Regions from separate parts of the Streptomyces mabaensis genome, predicted to be linked through region 2. Evidence: predicted binding sites of a transcription regulator. Region 2 holds the regulator's gene; the other holds the start of a gene.

Region 1 (10,236 bases), on a different contig from region 2:
GGCGTCGACCAGCAGCCGTTCGGATCGGCCGTCCGAAGTGTCCATCAGGAAGCACCCGTTGGCGATGATCTCGTACCGCTTACCGCGCTGTCGCAGGACCACCTCGCCGTACGGCCCGTCACGTCGGTCGAGGACGACCGGTTCGGGTGCGCCGGTATCGGCGGTGTACGGCGAGAGCACGGCGGTACCTCCAACTGGCAGTCCATCCGGGACGACGACACATCCTCGCAAGAGCCGCCCGGCGATGCCGCGCATTGTCGACGCCCTGTGTAGAGCGCGCCGCCGCTGACGGCCGTACAGAAGCACCGGGTTGAGGCTCACAGGGCAGGCACCTTCCGCGGGTCGCACGCGCCGCGCGTGGCGAAGTAGCGGCCCAGCCAGGCGCGGCGCTCCTCGTCGCCCATGGCCGTCAGGCGCGGCAGCAGCTTGGGCGTGCCGAAGGCGTCGGTGTGCCACGGAACCGCAGCGAGCCATTCGCGTACCGCCGAGTCGAGCTCTCTCAGCCGTTCGGCGCCGGCATCGTCGCAGTCCCGCCACGTCAGCGCGGCGGCCGCCTCCCACGCGTACTGCTGAGGATCGGTCAGGCGCCCGCGCAGCACGGACTGCCCCAGCGGCATCAGCATCGGCAACTGAACCTCGTCCGGCTTCGGTTCACCGGCGCGATCCTCGAACCGGACCGGGACGCCCTCGACCCCCTGCAGCCGGCTGGTGATGCCGGACAGGGCCTGGGAGACCTGGGGCAGCAGCTTCGCCCGAGTGCTGTTCACACAGACCTGCGGGAAGGAGTCGTCACAGACCTGACGGTCCAGGGCCGGGTCCCAGCGCCACATGCCGTCGCCCGACTGCACGATGGCGACGGCCGCGGCGGTGGCGACGGCCAGGGGCAGCAGCGCGGTGATCCGCCGGCGGGCGGCGTACGCGAGCAGGGCCGCCGCGCCCAGGCCGCCCGTCCACAGCATCATGGCCGGGGCCTGCCACCAGACCGGGAGCTGCCCGCCGGTGTACGCCGCCTCGGCCGGGCTCAGCCAGCGTACGTTCCAGGAGGTGTAGCCCGGGGCGCCCAGGGCGACGTACGCGAAGGCGCTGAGCGCGGGAGCGGTCAGCCGCCAGGGGACGAGCCGTCCGACGACGTACCCCACGATCACGGCCGCCGCGAGGAACACCAGATCGGTCGCCATCCTGGAGGGCAGCGGATGACCGGTGCTGGTGTAGGGCCAGGTCGCGAGGAGGGGGGCCACCGCCGCGAGCGCGTACCCGGCCGCGACACACAGCACGAGCGGGCTCACGGCGACGAGGCACTGGGCGAGGGACGCACGGGCTGCGGACGCCCGGAGTTCGGCGGTGCCGCGACGCCGTTCCCGGCCACCGTGCCAGCAGCCGCAGGCGACCGCCAGCGGGCCGCCGATCAGGGCGGTCGCCGCGTGGAGCATGGCCTGCGTCTCGCCCCAGCTGCCCTGCCACCGGCCCGCCTTGGCGAAGAGCGCGACCAGGAGCATGGCGGCCATGGCGAGACCGGCCCACGGGGCCAGGCTCCGGCGCAGCTCGGCGCGGAAGGGGTGGCCGGTTCGGGCGAGCCGGGCGGGGGGAGTCGCGGACGCGGCGGCCTCGGGGACGTCCGGAGACTGCGTGGCCGTCATCTGGCCGCCTCCATGCGATGCGCGCGCAGCGCGGCGGTGTACCCGCGCTCGATCGGGTTGTCGCCCAGGCCTGGGCTGCCCTCGCCGCCCTCGCCGATGGCGGCGAGCTCCCGGGGCGTGCCCCGGTACGCGACCCGGCCCGACTCCAGGAGCGTCACGTCCGTGCAGGCCGTCGCCACGTCCTCCACCAGATGGGTGGATACGACCACCGTGGCATCGGTGCCCAACTCCCGGAGCAGCGCTCTGAACTCGACCCGCTGCTCCGGATCGAGACCAGCGGTCGGTTCGTCGAGCAGCAGGACGTCCGGGTCGTTGACGATCGCCTGCGCGATACCCAGCCGCCGTACCATCCCGCCCGACAGCGACCTCACCTTCGCGTCGATACGGTCGGCGAGCCCCACCCGCCGCACCACGCGCTCCACCGCTTCCGGTGTCCCCGCGGCAGGCATCTCCTTCAGCCACGCGACGTACGCGACGAACTCGCGCACCGTGAACCCCGGGTAGTACCCGAACTCCTGCGGCAGATAGCCCAGCCTGCGCCGCACTTCGGAGCGCTCCCGGTGCCCGGAGACATCGCTGCCGAGCAGCTCCACCCGTCCCGACGACGCCCGCGCGACCGTCGCCAGCACCCGGATCAGCGACGTCTTGCCCGCGCCGTTCGGCCCGAGCAGCCCGTGCACGCCGGTGCCGAAGCCCAGGTCGACGGCGTCCAGTGCGCTGGTCCCGCGGTGCCGGACCGTCAGCCCGGTCACCCGTACCCGTTGCGTACTCACACTCTCTCCAGAGGGTCGAACGTCAGGAAGTCGAAGGAATGGCGGCGCACGGCGAGCAGCCCCGCGCACACCACCGCGGCGGCCGCCCAAGCGCCCTGTGCCGCCGCGCCCGACAGATAAGGCGCGAGGTCCGCCACCAGGCCGGGCGACGGCGTCGCCGCGGCAGGCATCACGACGGCGAGCGTCCAGCCGCTGCCGACGGCCGCGGCCGCCGTACGGCAGCCGACGAACGAGCCGAGGGCCAGCGCGGCCAGCGTCAGGGCGAGCCCGGGAAGCAGCCACGCCGCCGCCCCCGGCACCCCCGCTGCCGCCGGGACGACGGCGCCCGCGGCCGTCAGCAGCGGCACGCTCACCGCGAGGACCGCGGCCGCCCGGGTCAGCAGGAGCCGCAGGCCGCCCGACGGGGTGGCGGCGCTGATCTCGTACATCGGGTCGGTGTGCCTGCCGTACGAGAGGGCCACCCCGGCGAGCGGCAGCACCGGAGCCACCGCGAGCAGCAGCGGCCGCGCCCCCGCGAACCCCGCGCCGTACGCCAGCCCGACCGCCCCCGCGGCCACCAGCACCACCGCCACCAGCCAGGCCCCCCGCAACGCCGGCCCGGCGGCCCACAGCAGTCGCCCCGGCCGCAGTCGCCCCGGCAGCGGCACGGGTGGCGTCCGCTCCGGCAGCGACGGCACCAGCGACGCGGCCGGGGCCACCGCGGAAAGCACCGCCGCCCGTACGTCGTCCAGCCGCGGTCCCGCCCCACCCGACCGGACGGCAGCCGACACCCGGGCGGCGCAACTCCCACACACCTCCACGTGCTTCTCCAGCGACCACGCGTCCGTCTCCGTCGCGGACCCCGCCGCGTACCGGGCGGCCAACGCGGCGCTCACGTGCCAGGTCGTCGTCATGCCGTGCCTCCCAACGGTTCGTTCCGCACGGCCAGCTGCTCCAGGGCCGCGCGCAGCTCACGGCGGGCCCGCACGGCCCGGGACTTGACCGTGCCCTCCGGCAGGCCGAGGAGGCGGGCCGCCTCACGGGTCGTCAGGCCGTCGACCACCGTGGCCCGCAGCACTTCCCGCAGTTCGGGCGAGATCCGGTCGAGGGCCGCACCCACCTCGCCGTACTCCAGCCCGGCCAGCACCCGTTCCTCCGCGGACGGCGCGGTCGCCGCCGGTTCGTACTCCGCGCGCTCCGCCCGCACCGCGCGTTCGGTACGGGCCCGCGCCCGCTGCGCGTCGACCAGCCGCCGCGCCGCGATCACCCACAGCCAGCCACCCGCCTCTTCGCCGTGGTGCGACCCGGCCGAGCGCCATGCCGTCACGAACGTGTCCTGGAGGACCTCCCGTACGGTCTCGTCATCTCCGCACCGCCGCGTCAGCCTTGCGTGCAGCCAGCCGGCGTGCCGGTCGTAGAGCGTGGCCAGCGCGCTCGTGTCGCCCTGGGCGACGGCGCGCAGCAGGGCGCCGTCGTCCCGGTCTCCCCCCGTGGGGCGCATCAGTCTCACGCTTCTCTATCGCGCGGCGGGCCGGTATTGGTTCACCGGCCGCGTTCGCGTCCCGTGGGGGCGTCCTACGGCAGCGGGACTGCCGCAAGGACCTTGCGGAGGGCGGGCGGTGGCGTGGGGTCGCTCGTCACGACCTCGTAGCCCTCGTACCGGATGGCGTAGACGAAGGCGTCCGGCACCGGCTGTCCCGTCGAGACGCGGGGCAGATGCGGGATGTCCGCCTCCTTCAGGGCCGTACGGAGCGCGCGCAGTTCGGCGGGCGTCAGCCGGCCCGCGTCGGCGCTCTTGCCGCCGGTCAGCGTCGTGTAGCTGCCGTCGTCGTTGACCAGCACGCTTTCGTGCCGCCCTGCGATGCCGCCGGTCACGGTCACGGTGACCAGGCGCTCGTCCTCGGACGGGGTGGCCGACGGCTCGGGGGTGGCGGAGGCCGTCGCCGGCTCCGGTGCGGGCGACGAGGCCGCCGGCAGGTCCGGCGTCGCCTGTGCCGGTGTCCCGCCTCCGCCCGCGGTGCAGCCCGCCAGCAGCAGGGCCGCCGCGGCCGGCAGCCCGGTCGTCCACCCGGTCCGTCTCATGCGGTGAGCATGCCGGATCGCGCGTGTGTACGGGAGATGGCGGGGGTGATCGCTCAGAGCGAACGGCGGTGAGGGAACATCCCGGCGCGCACAAGCATTGAGTCCGTACAGCTCAACTTCACTGCCGAAGGGAAGATCATGGCTTCGACGTCCGCATCACTCACCCTCCCCGTGCTGCCGCTCGACGACGAGGTCGTGCTGCCCGGCATGGTCGTGCCTCTGGATCTCTCCGACAACGAGGTACGGGCCGCGGTCGAGGCCGCGCAAGCCGCGGCCCGCGCCGGAGGTAAACCCAAGGTGCTGCTGGTGCCCCGTGTCGACGGGACGTACGCCGCGACCGGCGTGCTCGGCACCGTCGAGCAGGTCGGCCGACTGTCCGACGGCGACCCCGGGGCCCTGATCCGGGGCCGCAGCCGCGTGAAGGTCGGGGCGGGGACGACCGGTCCCGGCGCGGCCCTGTGGATCGAGGGCACCCCGGTGGACGAGTCCGTCCCCGATCCGCAGCCCGGGTCGGTCGCCGAACTCGTCAAGGAGTACAAGGCACTCGCCACCAGCTGGCTGAAGAAGCGCGGCGCGTGGCAGGTCGTGGACCGCGTGCAGCAGATCGACGGCGTTTCCGCCCTCGCCGACAACTCCGGCTACTCGCCCTTCCTGACGCTGGAGCAGAAGGTCGAACTGCTGGAGACCGCCGACCCGGTGGCCCGGCTCAAGCTCGCCGTCAAGTGGCTGAGCGAGCACCTCGCCGAACAGGAGGTCGCCGAGTCCATCGCCAAGGACGTACAGGACGGCGTGGACAAGCAGCAGCGCGAGTTCCTGCTACGCCGGCAGCTGGAGGCCGTACGCAAGGAACTCGCCGAGCTGAACGGCGACCCGGAGGACGAGACCGACGACTACCGGGCCCGGGTCGAGGCCGCCGACCTGCCCGAGAAGATCCGCGAGGCCGCGCTCAAGGAGGTCGAGAAGCTGGAGCGGTCCAGCGACCAGAGCCCCGAGGGCAGCTGGATCCGGACCTGGCTCGACACGGTCCTCGAACTCCCCTGGAACGAGCGGACCGAGGACGAGTACGACATCCAGGGCGCCAAGGGCATCCTGGACGCCGAGCACGCGGGCCTGCAGGACGTGAAGGAGCGGATCACCGAGTACCTGGCGGTGCGCAAGCGGCGGGCCGACCGGGGACTGGGCGTGGTGGGCGGCCGGCGCGGCGGCGCGGTGCTCGCGTTGGTGGGTCCGCCGGGCGTGGGGAAGACGTCGCTCGGCGAGTCCGTGGCGCACGCGATGGGACGCAAGTTCGTACGGGTGGCGCTCGGCGGCGTCCGTGACGAGGCGGAGATCCGCGGGCACCGGCGTACGTACGTCGGCGCGCTGCCGGGCCGTATCGTCCGCGCCATCAAGGAGGCCGGCTCGATGAACCCGGTCGTGCTGCTCGACGAGATCGACAAGGTCGGATCGGACTTCCGCGGCGACCCGGCGGCGGCGCTGCTGGAGGTGCTGGACCCGGCGCAGAACCACACCTTCCGGGACCACTACCTGGAGGTCGAACTCGACCTGAGCGATGTCGTCTTCCTGGCCACGGCGAACGTCCTGGAGGCCATTCCGGAGGCGCTGCTCGACCGGATGGAACTGGTCCGGCTGGACGGCTACACGGAGGACGAGAAGGTCGTCATCGCCCGCGACCACCTGCTGCCGAGGCAGCTGGAGCGCGCGGGACTGGAGCCGGGCGAGGTGGTGCTGGAGGACTCCGCACTGCGCAGGCTGGCCGGTGAGTACACCCGGGAGGCGGGTGTACGGAACCTGGAGCGCGCCGTGGCCCGCCTGCTGCGGAAGGTGGCGGCGCAGCACGAACTGGGTGAGCAGGAACTGCCGTTCACCGTCGGCGCGGAGCAGCTGCGCAAGCTGATCGGCCGGCCGCACCATGTGCCGGAGTCGGCGCAGGACCCGGCGGAGCGCCGCACGGCGGTGCCCGGGGTGGCCACCGGCCTCGCCGTCACCGGCGCGGGCGGGGACGTCCTCTACGTCGAGGCGTCGCTGGCGGACCCGGAGACGGGCGCGGCCGGTCTGACCCTCACCGGTCAGCTCGGTGACGTCATGAAGGAGTCGGCGCAGATCGCGCTCTCGTTCCTGCGCTCGCACGGCGCGGAGCTGGAACTGCCCGTCGCCGACCTCAAGGACCGGGGCGTGCACATCCACTTCCCGGCCGGCGCGGTCCCGAAGGACGGGCCGAGCGCGGGCGTCACGATGACGACGGCGCTGGCCTCGCTGCTGTCCGGGCGGCAGGTGCGGACGGATGTGGCGATGACGGGTGAGGTGTCACTGACGGGCCGGGTGCTGCCGATCGGCGGCGTGAAGCAGAAGCTGCTGGCCGCGCATCGGGCGGGCATCACGACGGTCGTGATCCCGAAGCGGAACGAACCGGACCTGGACGATGTGCCGGCCGAGATCCTGGACCGGCTGGAGGTCCACCCGGTGACGGATGTCCGCCAGGTCCTGGACCTCGCCCTGTCCCATGCGGAGCGGGAGCGGGAGGTCCCGGCGGCGGCGTAGGGGCGGGGCGCGGGTCTGGCGGGGTGACGGTGCCCGGGGGCGGGAAGTGCACCAAACCCGGGGCCGCCCGGTTTGTGAGTATGGCGGGCCGCCCGGGGGTGCGTTGTGCGGCGAAACCCGGGGCCGCCCGGTTTGTGAGTATGGCGGGCCGGGTCGGACCGTCAAGGGCGCTCCCTTCGGTCGCGTCGCTGCGCGATGGCCTTCGGCCCCCCTTGACCGTCCGCCCCGTCCCGCTGGTGCAGATGAGTGTCGGGCGGCCCCGGGGAGCGGGGCCCCACCTGAGCCCCGGGAGTGGCCGCGCTTTCGTCGGTGACCTCAGCCCGTCCGATGGGGCAAGACACGCACCGGGTTCGGGGGTTGCGGGCCCCGGCTCGGCGGCCGACGGCCGTCTGTTGAGCCGAGACGACGCCCAATCCGAGGTGAGACGAGACCAAGCGGCCGAGGGGGCCCGCAAGTAGGCCATAAACCCCGGCAAATCGGACAGGATTGAGGCTCGGTGGACTCCTCATGGCGCCTGATGTCGCCACACCTCGGCCAGACCGGCCTGACGGCCGCACAGCCGGGGCCAAGCCCCTCCCGGCCTGCCGCACGCGACACCCACCCACCACCCGACAGCCGCCGAGCCCAGGCCGGGCCCATCCCGAGGCGACTGCGCGCCACCACCACCCGGCGGTCGCTTGGCCGGGGCCGGGCCCATCCCGGACCTGTCGCGCCGTCTGCCCCCACCGGCCTGCGGCCGCTGAGCTGGTCGGGCCCATACCGAGGCGACCGCGCACCACCCACCATCCGACAGCCGCTAAGCCGGGGCCAGCCCCCTCCCGGGCCGATTGCGCATCACCCACCATCTGGCGGCCGCTGAGCCGGGGCCGGGCCCACCCCGGAGAGACCGCGCCCCGCAACCACTCACCGGCCTGCGGCCGGGGGCGGGCCCGGGCCAACCGATCAGCAGTCCCGGGGCCCGGCTCCGGGGGCCGCCCCCTCAACAAGCAGTAGCGGTGGAGGGACGGGAGTCCAGGGTGGCCGTAGGCCATCGCGCAGCGACGCGACGAAGGAGCGCCCTTGACGCCCGGCCTGGAGCCGCCATCATCACCGGTCGGGCGGCCCCCCACCCGAACCACCCGCCCCTGGGCACGGATCTCCCCACCCGCCCACCCGCCCACCGGCCCGCGGCCGCTTGGCCGGGGCCGGCCGTCCCCGAGGCGACTGCGCGCCGCCCACCGGCCCGCGGCCCGCTTGGCCGGGGCTGGGCCCATCTCGGGCCTGCCGCGCCCCCTAACCACCCACCACCCACCACCCCCCGGCCCGCGGCCGCTGAGCCGGGGCCGGGCTCGTCCCGGGGCGGCGCTCCCGCGTGCGGATGCCGCCGCTCACCGCGCACCGTGCCGCGCCGTCGTGGGGCGGCTGCCGCTGCGAAATACTGTGCCGTCGGGAAAACAGGGGGAAGCAGGGGGAACCGGAAGGAATGGGAGCAGCTGTGCATGGACCCGGAGACCAGGAGTTCCTCGCGCTGGAGCGGGAGCTGTCTGTCTTCCTCCGGCGTGCCCGCGCATCCTCGGGCGAGATGGCCCGCGAGGTCCATCCCGAGCTGGAGCCCGCCGCGTACGGCCTGCTCGTACGCCTGGAGGAGACCGGCCGTCAGCGGGCCACCGAGCTCGCCGCCTACTTCGGCGTCGGCAAGGCGACCATGAGCCGGCAGCTGCGCGCGCTGGAGGATCTCGGCCTGGTGACGCGCGAGCAGGACCCCGCGGACGGCCGCGCGTTCCTGGTCCGGCTCACCGACGAAGGGCGCGCGCGCTTCCTTCGCGTACGGGACGCGCGGCGCAGCCGGTACATGCGCAAGCTGGCCGGCTGGGACCGCCGCGAGGTGGCCGAACTGGCCCGGCTGCTGAACCAGCTCAACAAGCGCGCCGAGGCGTGAGACCCACCCACCCCCCGCCTACAGCCCCACCCACCCTCCGCCTACAGCTCCGCGTACACCACCGACGCGTCGTCGTGCCGCTTCCACCGCCCGACGGCCCGTCCGCCCGTGTCCGCCTCCTCCAGCGCCCGTACCCGGCCGATCAGGCCGGACGGGCCCTCCTTGCGCAGGACCGCCAGGCAGTCCGCCCAGTCGCCCTCCCCGAAGACGTCCGTCCAGCAGCTCGCGCCGTCGGTCAGCGCCGCGACCGTGCGGACCTCCGTACGCGGCGACACGCCGGTCACCGCGAGCTGCGCCACCGCGGGGTCCGCGGCCGCGGTGAAGAAGCCGCCCTCCGCGTTGCGCAGCGCGTCGATCGCCGCCAGTGAGCGGCGCGTCTCCCGCGGGATACGGCTCAGCCGGTCGTCCGCGATCGCGGTCACCCCGCCGTCCGGCGCCTCCAGCAGCAGGACGCAGTCGCAGAGGACCAGATGCTCGACCCGCTCGGCGTCCCAGCGCGCCACGGCGACGGTTGCCTGAGGCGTACGTACGTGAGAAAGGTCACACGTGTCGCGATGGGCGTCGGCGGTGCGCCTGATTGCCTCCGCGAGGATCTCCCGCAAGGTCAGCTCCCGCCGCGAACCGGACAGTTCGACCAATGCGCCGCCGAGCCGCGCGGTGAACCAGGGCACGTCGTGCACACAGCCGGCGTCGCCCTGTGGAGGTGTCACACCGTCCAGCGCGACCAGCACGCCACCCCGGCCCGAGGCTGGTAGGGCCGCTGATACCCAGTCCTCGTTGGGGCGAGCGGGGTCGCCGGGGACCGAGGCGAGTTCGATGCGCATACGGCAAGTCTGCACGAGCTCTGCATGAGCTCTTCACGACATCGGCCGGACCAAGGTCAATTGGCCCATACCAGCAGGTCAGGCCCGCCTGCGGCTGGAATCAGCCACTCCGGGAAGCTGTGGGCGCGCATCCTGCCAAAGCCCGCCGCGAAGTTTCAACCGGCGTGCCGCACCATCCCCACATCGACCCCTCGATACGGAAGGGGCCGAGTTGTTTGCCAACTCCTGAGTGATGTTCACTCGTTCGGGTGGCCAGGCGGGCGATGCTCGCCCCCCTCCCAAACACACTGGAATGGTCGGAAGCCGTACCGAGGATGTACGAGGGGTGGGGGCGCTTACTTGTTGACCGGCCGTCACCTCGGCCTCACGAGTAGACGAGTCAAGATTGCGAGCACCGGTGCAGAACAAGCGGTCTCGGGGCAACAGCCAAGGCACGGCGGGCACAACGGGCACGGCCGGCACGGCGGGATCCGAGCGCACCG
Region 2 (10,236 bases):
CACGCGCCTGATCTCCTGGTCCCGCCCGATGACCGGGTCGAGCTTGCCCTCGCGGGCGGCAGCCGTGAAGTCGGTGCCGAACTTCTCCAGGGCCTTGTACTGGCCCTCCGGGTCCGGGGTCGTCACCCGGCGCCCTCCCCTGCTCTTCTCGAACGCGTCCAGCAGCTTCTTCGCACTGGCTCCCTGCCGGTCCAGCAGCTCACCGGCCTGGCCGCCCTTGGCGGCGATACCGATGAGCAGGTGTTCGGTGGAGAGATAGTCGTCGCCCAGCTCCTTGGCGCGCTGCGCGGCGTCGGCGACGACGGCCAGCATCTCGCGGTTGGGCTGCGGCGGCGCCACGGTGGAGCCCGTCACGCTGGGCAGCCCGCCCAGCAGCCGCTCCGCGCCCGACCGTACCGCGGCCTGGTCCGCCTCGACGGCGGCCAGCAGGTCGGTGATGTTCTCGTTCTCCTGGCCCGCGAGCAGCGCCAGCAGCAGGTGCGCGGGCGTGAGGTCGGGGTGTCCGTCCTGTACGGCCCTGCTGGTGGCCGTGTTGAGCGCTTCCCGGCTCTTGTTGGTCAGCTCGGCGTCCACGTGTGCTCTCTCTCCTCCCCGGGCGTGGGGTTCTGACTGTCTGGCTGGAGGACTCTGACTCAGCCAGGGTACACAAAGTTGAGTCGATTCCACTCAAGCCGCTGGATTTACTCTTCCGGCATGGCCATCGACGTACGCGACCCCAGCCCCGAGTACCTCGCCTTCTGGCGTGAATACCACCTGTGCACGCTGACCACGCCGCGCCCGGACGGCACGCCCCATGTCACCCCGGTGGGCGTGACGTACGACCCCGAGGCCGGGCTCGCCCGGGTCATCACCAGCAAGCACCGGGCCAAGGTCGCCAACATCCTGGCCGCCGGCCCGGAGGGCGCGCGGGTCGCGGTGTGCCAGGTGGAGGGGAAGCGGTGGGCGACGCTCGAGGGGCGCGCGGTGATCCGTACCGAGCCGGAGCTGGTCGCGGACGCGGTGAGCCGCTACGCGGAGCGCTACGGGCGCACGCCGTCGCCCAACCCGGACCGGGTCCTCATCGAGATCGCCCTGGACCGGGCGCTCGGCAGGGGCTGACGACGGGGCGGCTGACGACGGGGGGCCGGCGACGCGGGAACGTACCTACCCGGACAGCACAGCGGCGCCATCGTGTTCAGGTCCACGATGGCGCCGCTGTGTGGGGGAGCGCCTGAGCGATTTGTAACGACGGGGGAATCGCGTCAGGCACTGCGGGGGGTGGCGGTGATGGGTTCGGGCTCGGCCAGCTGGTGGTCGCGCTGGTCGAGATTGACAAAGACCATGCCGTAACGAATGGCACAGCCCACAGGCTGCGGGGCACCCCGGGGCCGGCGAAGGCACCGGTAGGCCCGGACGTCCTCGTCCTCCTCGCGGACGACCACGATCGGCTCACCGAAGAGGGTGACCATCAACGAGTCGCCGCGATGGGGGATCGCGGTGACCAGGTCGATGAAGTGCCACCCGGACCGGTACGCCGTGGCCATCTCGCGCCGGAAGGACCGGTCGTCCGGTGGCACGGTCATGCGTCAGTGGAGGCCGAGGTTGCCGGGAGGCTGCCCCAGCCGCTGTCCACCGGCGCGCTGCCCCAGCCGCTGTCCGGCGGCGCCGCCTGCACGCTGCCCCAGCCGCTGTCCACCGGCGCGCTCCCCCAGCCGCTGTCCACGGGCGCGCTGCCCCAGCCGCTGTCCGGCGGACCCGCCGAAGTGGCGCCCAGCCCCGCGCCGCTCAGAGCGCCGAGGGCCACAGCCGCGGAGAAAGCAACGGCAAGTACCGAGCGAAGCAATCTCTTGTACATGGTCGGCTTCGTCCTCACTTGATGGATTCCTCTCCCCCGCGTCTCAGACGATGGCTCATTCAGGCATGTCAATGCCACAGGGACGATGCATCATGTTCCTGCACGTACAGGTTCCTGGGGGGTGGAGATTTGCCCATAAGCGACTCAAAGTCGACACATCCCCACCCGGTTACGGCCTTGTGCGACGCGGGGACGCAGCTTTACGCCAGTGCTCTCAGCTCGGGACGGATCGCCCGGGTGGAGGTCGAGGCAGCCCCGTGTTTGTTGGAGTTTGCACTACTGCACCCCGACCCCGACGACCCGAACTGGCTCCGGGCGGTGCCGCCTTCGGTCGCGCTGGCGCAGCGACTGCACCCCATCGAGCGCGAAATTCAGGACCGTCGGCGACATTCCGTCGAACTGACCGAATGCTTTGAGCCGTTCATGGCCATCAGCGCCCTGAGTCCGGCGCCCACGCACGCGATCACGGTGCTGGAGGGACACAACCGGATCAATGCGGCGCTCAACCTCGCCACCGCCGAGTGCCACACCGAGATGCTCACCGTCCAGCCCGGCGGCCGCCGCACCGAACACGTGCTCAGCCAGGCCCTGGAGCGGGACAGCCCGCTGCTCGACCGCGGGGTCCGCATGCGCACGCTCTACCAGCACACCGTCCGGCACAGCCAGGGGACCATGGCGTACGTGGACCGCATCGCCGGCGGCCGGGTGGAGATCCGCACGCTCGAAGAGCTCATCGAGCGGCTCATCATCTGCGACCAGACGGTCGCCTTCATCCCCGCGCGCGACGACCAGCAAGTCGCCCTCGAACTCCGGCATCCCGGCCTGGTCCAGTACCTGATCAAGGTCTTCGAGCAGTTGTGGCGGCGCGCCACCCCGCTCACCGAGAGCGTGTCGTACGACCACACTCCCGAAGGGATCTCCGGAGTCCAGCGCTCCATCGCCAAGCTCCTCATCGAGGGCCATGTGGACGAGGCGATCGCGCGCCGGCTCGGGATGAACGTACGGACCTGCCGGGCCCATATCGCCAAGCTGGCCGCCGCATTGGGCAGCGGCAGCCGGGCCCAGCTCGGCTTTCTCATCGCGCAGTCGGGGATCCTCGGGGACGACTGCCACTGACCGGCCCCGCTCGGAAGCCCGGAATGCGCGTTGTAATGAACTCGTAATGCCCGCGCAGGCCCCAGGGGGTGCCAGAACCCATACGCTCCGTAGGCCCATCGCCTCACTCACCACACGAGGCACATGGGCAACACAGGCATCACACTCATTCCTCGTTGCGCGTGGGGCGGTTCAGCCGAGGCGCGCGGCAGGAAGCACACCAAGCATGTGGGGAACACTCATGTCCACCGACGTACGTACGTCCGCGCCCGCCGGCTCGCCCTCCAGCCCGGTCGGCACCTGGCTGCTCACCCTGGTGACCCTCGGTATCTACTGGCTGTTCTGGTACTACAAGGTCAACAAGCAGGTGAAGCAGATCGACCCGACGATCGAGGTCAAGCCCGGCATGGCCGTGGTCGCCGTGACCCTCGGCGTCTGCCTGATCGTCCCGCCGTTCGTGTCCATCGTGAAGACCGGCTCCCGCATCGCCCAGGCGCAGCGCGCCGCCGGCGTCACCGCGGACTGCTCGGGCGCCGTAGGCCTGGTCCTGTCCTTCGTCCTCGGCCTGACGCCGCTCTACTACCAGAGCAAGCTCAACACGGTCTGGGCGCCGCGCGGCTGACCCGCCGTCAACGCGACCGGCCCCGCACGCTCCTGCGTGCGGGGCCGTTCCGTGTGCGTTGCGGTGTGAAGCGGTGTGATGCGCTGTCAGGCGTACGCGGTCAGTCCGCCGGCCGCTTCGGCCGCCACACCACCAGCGCGCTCGTCTGCTGCGCCTCCTGGTACGGGACCAGGTCGCGCCGGTACGACGCGTGGACCTGGGCCTCGCGCTGCTGCATCGCGACCGCCGCGCCCTCGACCGCGGCCGAGAGTTCGGCGACGCGCTGCTGGAGCGCGGCGACCTGGTTCTCCAGTTCGATGATCCGCTTGATGCCCGCGAGGTTGATGCCCTCGTCCTGCGACAACTGCTGGACGGTGCGCAGCAGCTCGATGTCGCGGGCCGAGTAGCGGCGTCCCCGCCCGGCCGTACGGTCCGGTGAGACCAGCCCCAGCCGGTCGTACTGACGCAGCGTCTGCGGGTGCAGCCCGGAAAGCTGGGCGGCCACCGAGATGACGTACACCGGGGACTCGTCGGTCAGCTCGAATGCCCCTGCCGAGGGAAAACGTCGGCGTCGCGGATCCATCTCATGCTCCCTTCGCGGCCTGGAACAGCTCCGCCCGCGGGTCCTCACCCGCGGTCGCCTCGCGATAGGACTCCAGCGCTTCCTTCGCCTTGTCGCCGAGGTCCGTCGGTACGGCGACCTCGACGGTGACCAGCAGGTCGCCGCGGGTGCCGTCCTTGCGCAGCGCTCCCTTGCCGCGCGCCCGCATCGTACGGCCGTTGGGCGTACCGGGAGGCAGCTTCAGCGTCACCGGCGGGCCCCCTAGGGTCGGCACCTTCACCTCGCCGCCGAGCGCCGCCTCCGGATACGTGACGGGCACGGTCACCGTGAGGTTGTCGCCCTTGCGGCCGAAGACCGGGTGCGCGCCGACATGGACGACGACGTAGAGGTCGCCGGCGGGCCCGCCCCGTTCGCCGGGAGAGCCCTTGCCGCGCAGCCGGATCCGCTGGCCGTCGGAGACGCCCGCCGGGATCCGGACCTGCATGGTGCGCGAGGACTTGGCCCGGCCGCTGCCCTTGCAGACGTCGCAGGCGTCCTGGGCGATCAGTCCGCGGCCCTTGCAGTCCGCGCACGGGTCGGTGAGCGAGAACGAGCCGGTGCCGCCCCGGCTGACCTGCCCGGTGCCGACACAGGTCGGGCACACCCGGGGCGTGCCGTTCTTGTCGCCGGTGCCGGAACACGCCTTGCAGGGCGCCTGGCTGGTCATCCGCAGCGGGACCGTGGCCCCGTCGACGGCCTCGGTGAAGCTGAGCGTCACCTCGGACTCGATGTCCTGGCCGCGGCGCGGCTGCGTACGCGTACCCGGTCCGCCCCGGTTGAACAGGCCGCCGAAGACGTCCCCGAGGCCGCCGCCGAAGCCGCCGGCGCCCGCTCCCCCGGCCTGGGCGCCGCCGAAGAGGTCGCCCAGGTCGAAGTTGAAGTTGCCGCCGGCCCCGCCGGGACCCGGACGGAAGCCGCCGTTGCCGAAGAGCGCGCGAGCCTCGTCGTACTCCTTGCGCTTCTTCGGGTCGCCGAGGATGTCGTTCGCCTCGGAGATCTCCTTGAAGCGCTCCTCGGCCTTGACGTCACCCTTGTTGGCGTCCGGGTGGAACTCGCGGGCGAGCTTCCGGTACGCCTTCTTGATCTCGGCCTCGGTGGCGTCCTTCGGGACGCCGAGGACCTTGTAGTAGTCCTTCTCGACGAAGTCCTTGGTGTTCATCCCCGGCGTCCCTCCTTCCTGCTCCTACTGACGTCAGCCCTCGTCCGGGCCACCGTTCTCCTCGTCGTCGTCCGCCTTCGCGGCCTGCGCCCCCGGCTGGGGCTCGGCCACCGCGACACGCGCGGGGCGGATGGTCCGCTCGCCGATGCGATACCCCGGCTGCAGGATCGCGACGCAGGTCGTCTCCGTGACGTCCGGCGCGTACGAGTGCATCAGGGCTTCGTGGATCGTCGGGTCGAAGGGCTCGCCCTCCTTGCCGAACTGCTGCAGACCCATCTTCGCGGCGACCGTCTCCAGGGATTCGGCCACCGACTTGAAACCACCCAGCAGCTCGCCGTGATCACGGGCGCGGCCGATGTCGTCGAGTACGGGGAGGAGTTCGCTCAGGAGGTTCGCGACGGCGACCTCCTTGACCGTGACCCGGTCCCGCTCCACCCGACGGCGGTAGTTCTGGTACTCCGCCTGCAGCCGCTGCAGGTCCGCCGTGCGCTCGTTGAGCGCCGTACGCACCTGGTCCAGCTGCGCGGTCAGGGCAACTTCCTGCAGGTCCCCGGCCGGGGCCGCCGGACCCGCCTCCTCGGAGGAGGAGTCGGGTTCGGCGGACTGCGGCGCGGCGTCTTCGGGGGTGGCGCCGGAGGGGACGTCAGGCTTCTCGTCGAAACCCGGGGTCTCCTCCGTCACGCGGCACCACCCTTGCGCTCCTCGGCCTTCTCGTCGTCGACGATCTCGGCGTCCACCACGTCGTCGTCGGCGGCCTTGGCGTGACCGGCTCCGTCGGGACCCGGGGCCTCGGCGCCGGCACCCTCCGCCTGGGCGTTGGCGTACATGGCCTGGCCCAGCTTCTGGCTGACCGCGGCGACCTTCTCGGTGGCGGTGCGGATCTCGGCCGTGTCCTCGCCCTTGAGCTTCTCCTTCAGCTCTTCGACGGCGGTCTCGACCTCGGTCTTCACGTCACCCGGGACCTTGTCCTCGTTGTCCTTGAGGAACTTCTCGGTCTGGTAGACGAGGCTCTCGGCCTGGTTGAGGGTCTCGGCGGCCTCGCGGCGCTTGTGGTCCTCGTCCGCGTACTGCTCGGCCTCGCGCATCATGCGGTCGATGTCGTCCTTCGGCAGCGCCGAGCCGCCGGTGACGGTCATCCGCTGCTCCTTACCGGTGCCGAGGTCCTTGGCTCCGACGTGCATGATGCCGTTGGCGTCGATGTCGAAGGCGACCTCGATCTGCGGCACGCCACGCGGGGCCGGCGGCAGACCGGTCAGCTCGAACATCCCGAGCTTCTTGTTGTACGCCGCGATCTCGCGCTCGCCCTGGTAGACCTGGATCTGCACGGACGGCTGGTTGTCCTCGGCCGTCGTGAAGATCTCGGAGCGCTTGGTCGGGATCGTGGTGTTGCGCTCGATGAGCTTGGTCATGATGCCGCCCTTGGTCTCGATGCCGAGGGACAGCGGGGTGACGTCGAGCAGCAGGACGTCCTTGACCTCGCCCTTGAGCACACCGGCCTGCAGCGCGGCGCCGATGGCGACGACCTCGTCCGGGTTGACGCCCTTGTTGGCGTCCTGGCCGCCGGTCAGCTCCTTGACGAGCTCCGCGACGGCAGGCATCCGGGTCGAGCCGCCGACCAGGACCACGTGGTCGATCTCGGACAGCTGGATGCCGGCGTCCTTGATGACGTTGTGGAACGGGGTCTTGCAGCGGTCCAGGAGGTCCGAGGTGAGCTGCTGGAACTGGGCGCGGGTGAGCTTCTCGTCCAGGTGCAGCGGGCCCTCGGCGGAGGCCGTGATGTAGGGCAGGTTGATCGTGGTCTCGGTCGAGGACGACAGCTCGATCTTCGCCTTCTCCGCGGCCTCGCGGAGGCGCTGGAGAGCCATCTTGTCCTTGGACAGGTCCACGCCGTGGCCGTTGGCGAACTGCTTCACCAGGTAGTCGACGACACGCTGGTCCCAGTCGTCACCACCGAGGTGGTTGTCACCGTTGGTGGCCTTCACCTCGACGACGCCGTCACCGATCTCCAGCAGGGAGACGTCGAAGGTGCCGCCACCGAGGTCGAAGACGAGAATCGTCTGGTCGTCCTTCTCCAGCCCGTAGGCGAGAGCGGCGGCCGTCGGCTCGTTGACGATGCGCAGGACGTTCAGGCCCGCGATCTCGCCGGCCTCCTTGGTGGCCTGGCGCTCGGAGTCGTTGAAGTACGCCGGGACGGTGATGACCGCGTCGACGACCTTCTCGCCCAGGTAGGCCTCGGCGTCGCGCTTCAGCTTCTGCAGGATGAAGGCGCTCATCTGCTGCGGGTTGAAGTCCTTGCCGTCCAGGTTGATCTTCCAGTCGGTGCCCATGTGGCGCTTGACCGACCGGATGGTCCTGTCGACGTTTGTGACCGCCTGACGCTTCGCGACCTCGCCGACGAGCACCTCGCCGTTCTTGGCGAAGGCGACGACGGACGGCGTGGTCCTGGCACCCTCGGCGTTGGTGATGACGGTGGGCTCGCCGCCTTCGAGAACGCTGACGACGGAGTTAGTCGTGCCCAGGTCGATGCCGACCGCACGTGCCATTTCAATTCCTCCAGCTGACTTGAGTGGAACAGGCTCAAGGATGCATGACGGATCCCGATGAGTCAACGTACGTGAGTCGGGGTGACTCAACTCTCTGGCCTTTATCCCGCTCATACAGCGCTCTCGCGCCCGGTTACGGGCCGCAGGGCCGCGCGCGTCGCACCCGGCCGTTTCGCATCAAGTCGGGCAATGTCGGGAAAGAACCCGGCGTAACCCGGCGGCACCCGACCGGACGGGCCGGGGACGCGGGCGGGGCCAGGGAGAGGATGCGGCACATGGCAGCCAAGCGAGCGCTGGACCTGGCGGGCAGCCTGGTCCTGCTCCTCGCCCTGGCGCCGCTGCTCCTCCTGCTCACCGCCGCCCTCGTCGCCACCTCGGCCGGCCCCGCCTTCACCCGGCGGGCGGTGGCCGGGCTGCACGGCCGGCCGTTCGAGACGCTGCGGTTCCGTACCGTCTCGACCGCGCTCGGGCCACTGCTGGACCGGCTCGCCCTAGACGAACTCCCGCAGCTGGTCAACGTGTTGCGGGGCCAGATGTCACTGGTCGGCCCGCGGCCGCTGCCCGCCAGGCACCCCGAGTCCACGGCGTACCGGCTGTCGGTACGCCCGGGCCTCACCGGCCTGTGGCAGGTGAGTGCGCGCTCCGATCTCCCGTGGGAGGAGATGCCCCTGCTGGACCTGCACTACATCGAGCACCACTGGCTCGGGATGGATCTCGCGATCCTTGCCCGTACCGTCCCCGCCGCCCTGCGGCTGCGCCGCGGCCGACTCAGGGTTGCCTGAGCGACACAGATCACCGCGTGCGCGGCTACAGTGCGGCGGCATAAGTGGGTAATCTCAACTCGGACTGATTAAGTTACCGCTTAGTAATTACTGATTGCCCACCCTCCCTCGCAGGCCCGAGGAGCCACCATGCAACTCGCCGCGATCATCGTGTCGCTGGTCCTGACGGTGGTCGGCGTTGCGCTCATCGCCCGAGCCGTCGCGCAGATCTACCGGTTCGTCAAGCTCGGCCAGCCGGTGCCCGCGGGCAGCCGCACCGACAACCCCAAGCAGCGCACGATCACCCTGGCCAAGGAGTTCCTCGGCCACACCCGGATGAACCGGTGGGGCATCGTCGGGTTCGCGCACTGGTTCGTCGCCATCGGCTTCCTGACCCTGCCGCCCACCCTGGCGCAGGCGTACGGCCAGCTGTTCCAGGCCGACTGGGTACTGCCGGTCATCGGCGGCTTCCTGCCGTTCGAGATGTACATCGAGTTCATCGGCCTGATGACCGTGGTGGGCATTCTCGTGCTGATGGTGATCCGGCTGCTCAGCCTGCCCTCCCGGGCCGGCCGCAAGTCACGCTTCGCCGGCTCCAAGGCCTGGCAGGCGTACTTCGTCGAGTACGTCATCCTCACCATCGGCCTGGCCATCCTGGCGCTGCGGGGCCTGGAGGGTGCGATCCACCACATCGAGGGCTACGAGGCCGCGTACTTCGTCTCGTACCCGCTCGTCCTGGCCTTCGAGGGCCTGAGCGTCCCGACCCTCCAGACGCTGATCTACTTCACCGCGATGATCAAGATCGGCACCTCGCTGATCTGGATGATCACGGTCTCGCTCAACACCAACATGGGTGTCGCCTGGCACCGCTTCCTCGGCTTCCCGAACATCTGGTTCAAGCGGAACGCCGACGGCTCCACCGCGCTGGGCGCGCTCCAGCCGATGACGAGCGGCGGCAAGGAGATCGACTTCGAGGACCCGGGCGAGGACGACGTCTTCGGCGTCTCCCAGGTCGAGCAGTTCTCCTGGAAGGGCATCCTCGACTTCTCCACCTGTACCGAGTGCGGCCGCTGCCAGTCGCAGTGCCCCGCCTGGAACACCGGCAAGCCCCTCTCGCCCAAGCTCCTGATCATGTCGCTGCGCGACCACGCGCACGCCAAGGCCCCGTACCTGCTGGCCGGCGGCGGCAAGACGATGGAGGGCGAGGAGAAGGCCTCGGCCGAGGCCCTCGCCGATGTCCCGGCCGCGGCACTGGCGGAGGCCGAGCGCCCGCTGATCGGGACGCTGGAGGAGAACGGCGTCATCGACCCGGACGTGCTGTGGTCCTGCACGACCTGCGGTGCGTGCGTGGAGCAGTGCCCGGTCGACATCGAGCACATCGACCACATCGTCGACATGCGCCGCTACCAGGTGATGATCGAGAGCGCGTTCCCGTCCGAGGCCGGGACGATGCTCAAGAACCTGGAGAAGAAGGGCAACCCCTGGGGGCTGGCCAAGAAGCAGCGGGTGGAGTGGACCAAGGAGGTCGACTTCGAGGTCCCGATCGTCGGCAAGGACGTCGAGGACCTCTCCGAGGTCGACTACCTGTACTGGGTCGGCTGCGCCGGCGCCCTGGAGGACCGCGCCAAGAAGACCACCAAGG

The links. The regulator HspR, encoded in region 2, represses chaperone genes until heat shock. The targets are predictions, from matches to a motif close to TTGAGNNNNNNNNNCTCAA.
Region 1: the regulator HspR is predicted to act here: its motif matches at 4,569-4,587, upstream of lon (endopeptidase La).

Annotation. Positions count from the first base shown of each region.
Region 1 covers NZ_JBSOPZ010000051.1:7,170-17,405, reverse strand. Annotated here, with positions in the region: gene ACWV17_RS31120 (spermidine synthase) at 1-180, opposite strand, end outside; gene ACWV17_RS31115 (hypothetical protein) at 318-1,637, opposite strand; gene ACWV17_RS31110 (ABC transporter ATP-binding protein) at 1,634-2,410, opposite strand; gene ACWV17_RS31105 (zf-HC2 domain-containing protein) at 2,407-3,303, opposite strand; gene ACWV17_RS31100 (RNA polymerase sigma factor) at 3,300-3,890, opposite strand; gene ACWV17_RS31095 (hypothetical protein) at 3,965-4,471, opposite strand; gene lon (endopeptidase La) at 4,610-7,012, shown strand; gene ACWV17_RS31085 (MarR family winged helix-turn-helix transcriptional regulator) at 8,475-8,930, shown strand; gene ACWV17_RS31080 (hypothetical protein) at 8,972-9,754, opposite strand; gene ACWV17_RS31075 (nitrate- and nitrite sensing domain-containing protein) at 10,152-10,236, shown strand, end outside.
Region 2 covers NZ_JBSOPZ010000036.1:40,071-50,306, reverse strand. Annotated here, with positions in the region: gene clpB (ATP-dependent chaperone ClpB) at 1-573, opposite strand, end outside; gene ACWV17_RS27345 (pyridoxamine 5'-phosphate oxidase family protein) at 694-1,098, shown strand; gene ACWV17_RS27340 ((2Fe-2S)-binding protein) at 1,242-1,562, opposite strand; gene ACWV17_RS27335 (hypothetical protein) at 1,569-1,856, shown strand; gene ACWV17_RS27330 (helix-turn-helix transcriptional regulator) at 1,964-2,950, shown strand; gene ACWV17_RS27325 (DUF4234 domain-containing protein) at 3,171-3,551, shown strand; gene ACWV17_RS27320 (heat shock protein transcriptional repressor HspR) at 3,652-4,113, opposite strand; gene dnaJ (molecular chaperone DnaJ) at 4,115-5,290, opposite strand; gene grpE (nucleotide exchange factor GrpE) at 5,324-5,971, opposite strand; gene dnaK (molecular chaperone DnaK) at 5,968-7,833, opposite strand; gene ACWV17_RS27300 (sugar transferase) at 8,109-8,615, shown strand; gene ACWV17_RS27295 (heterodisulfide reductase-related iron-sulfur binding cluster) at 8,745-10,236, shown strand, end outside.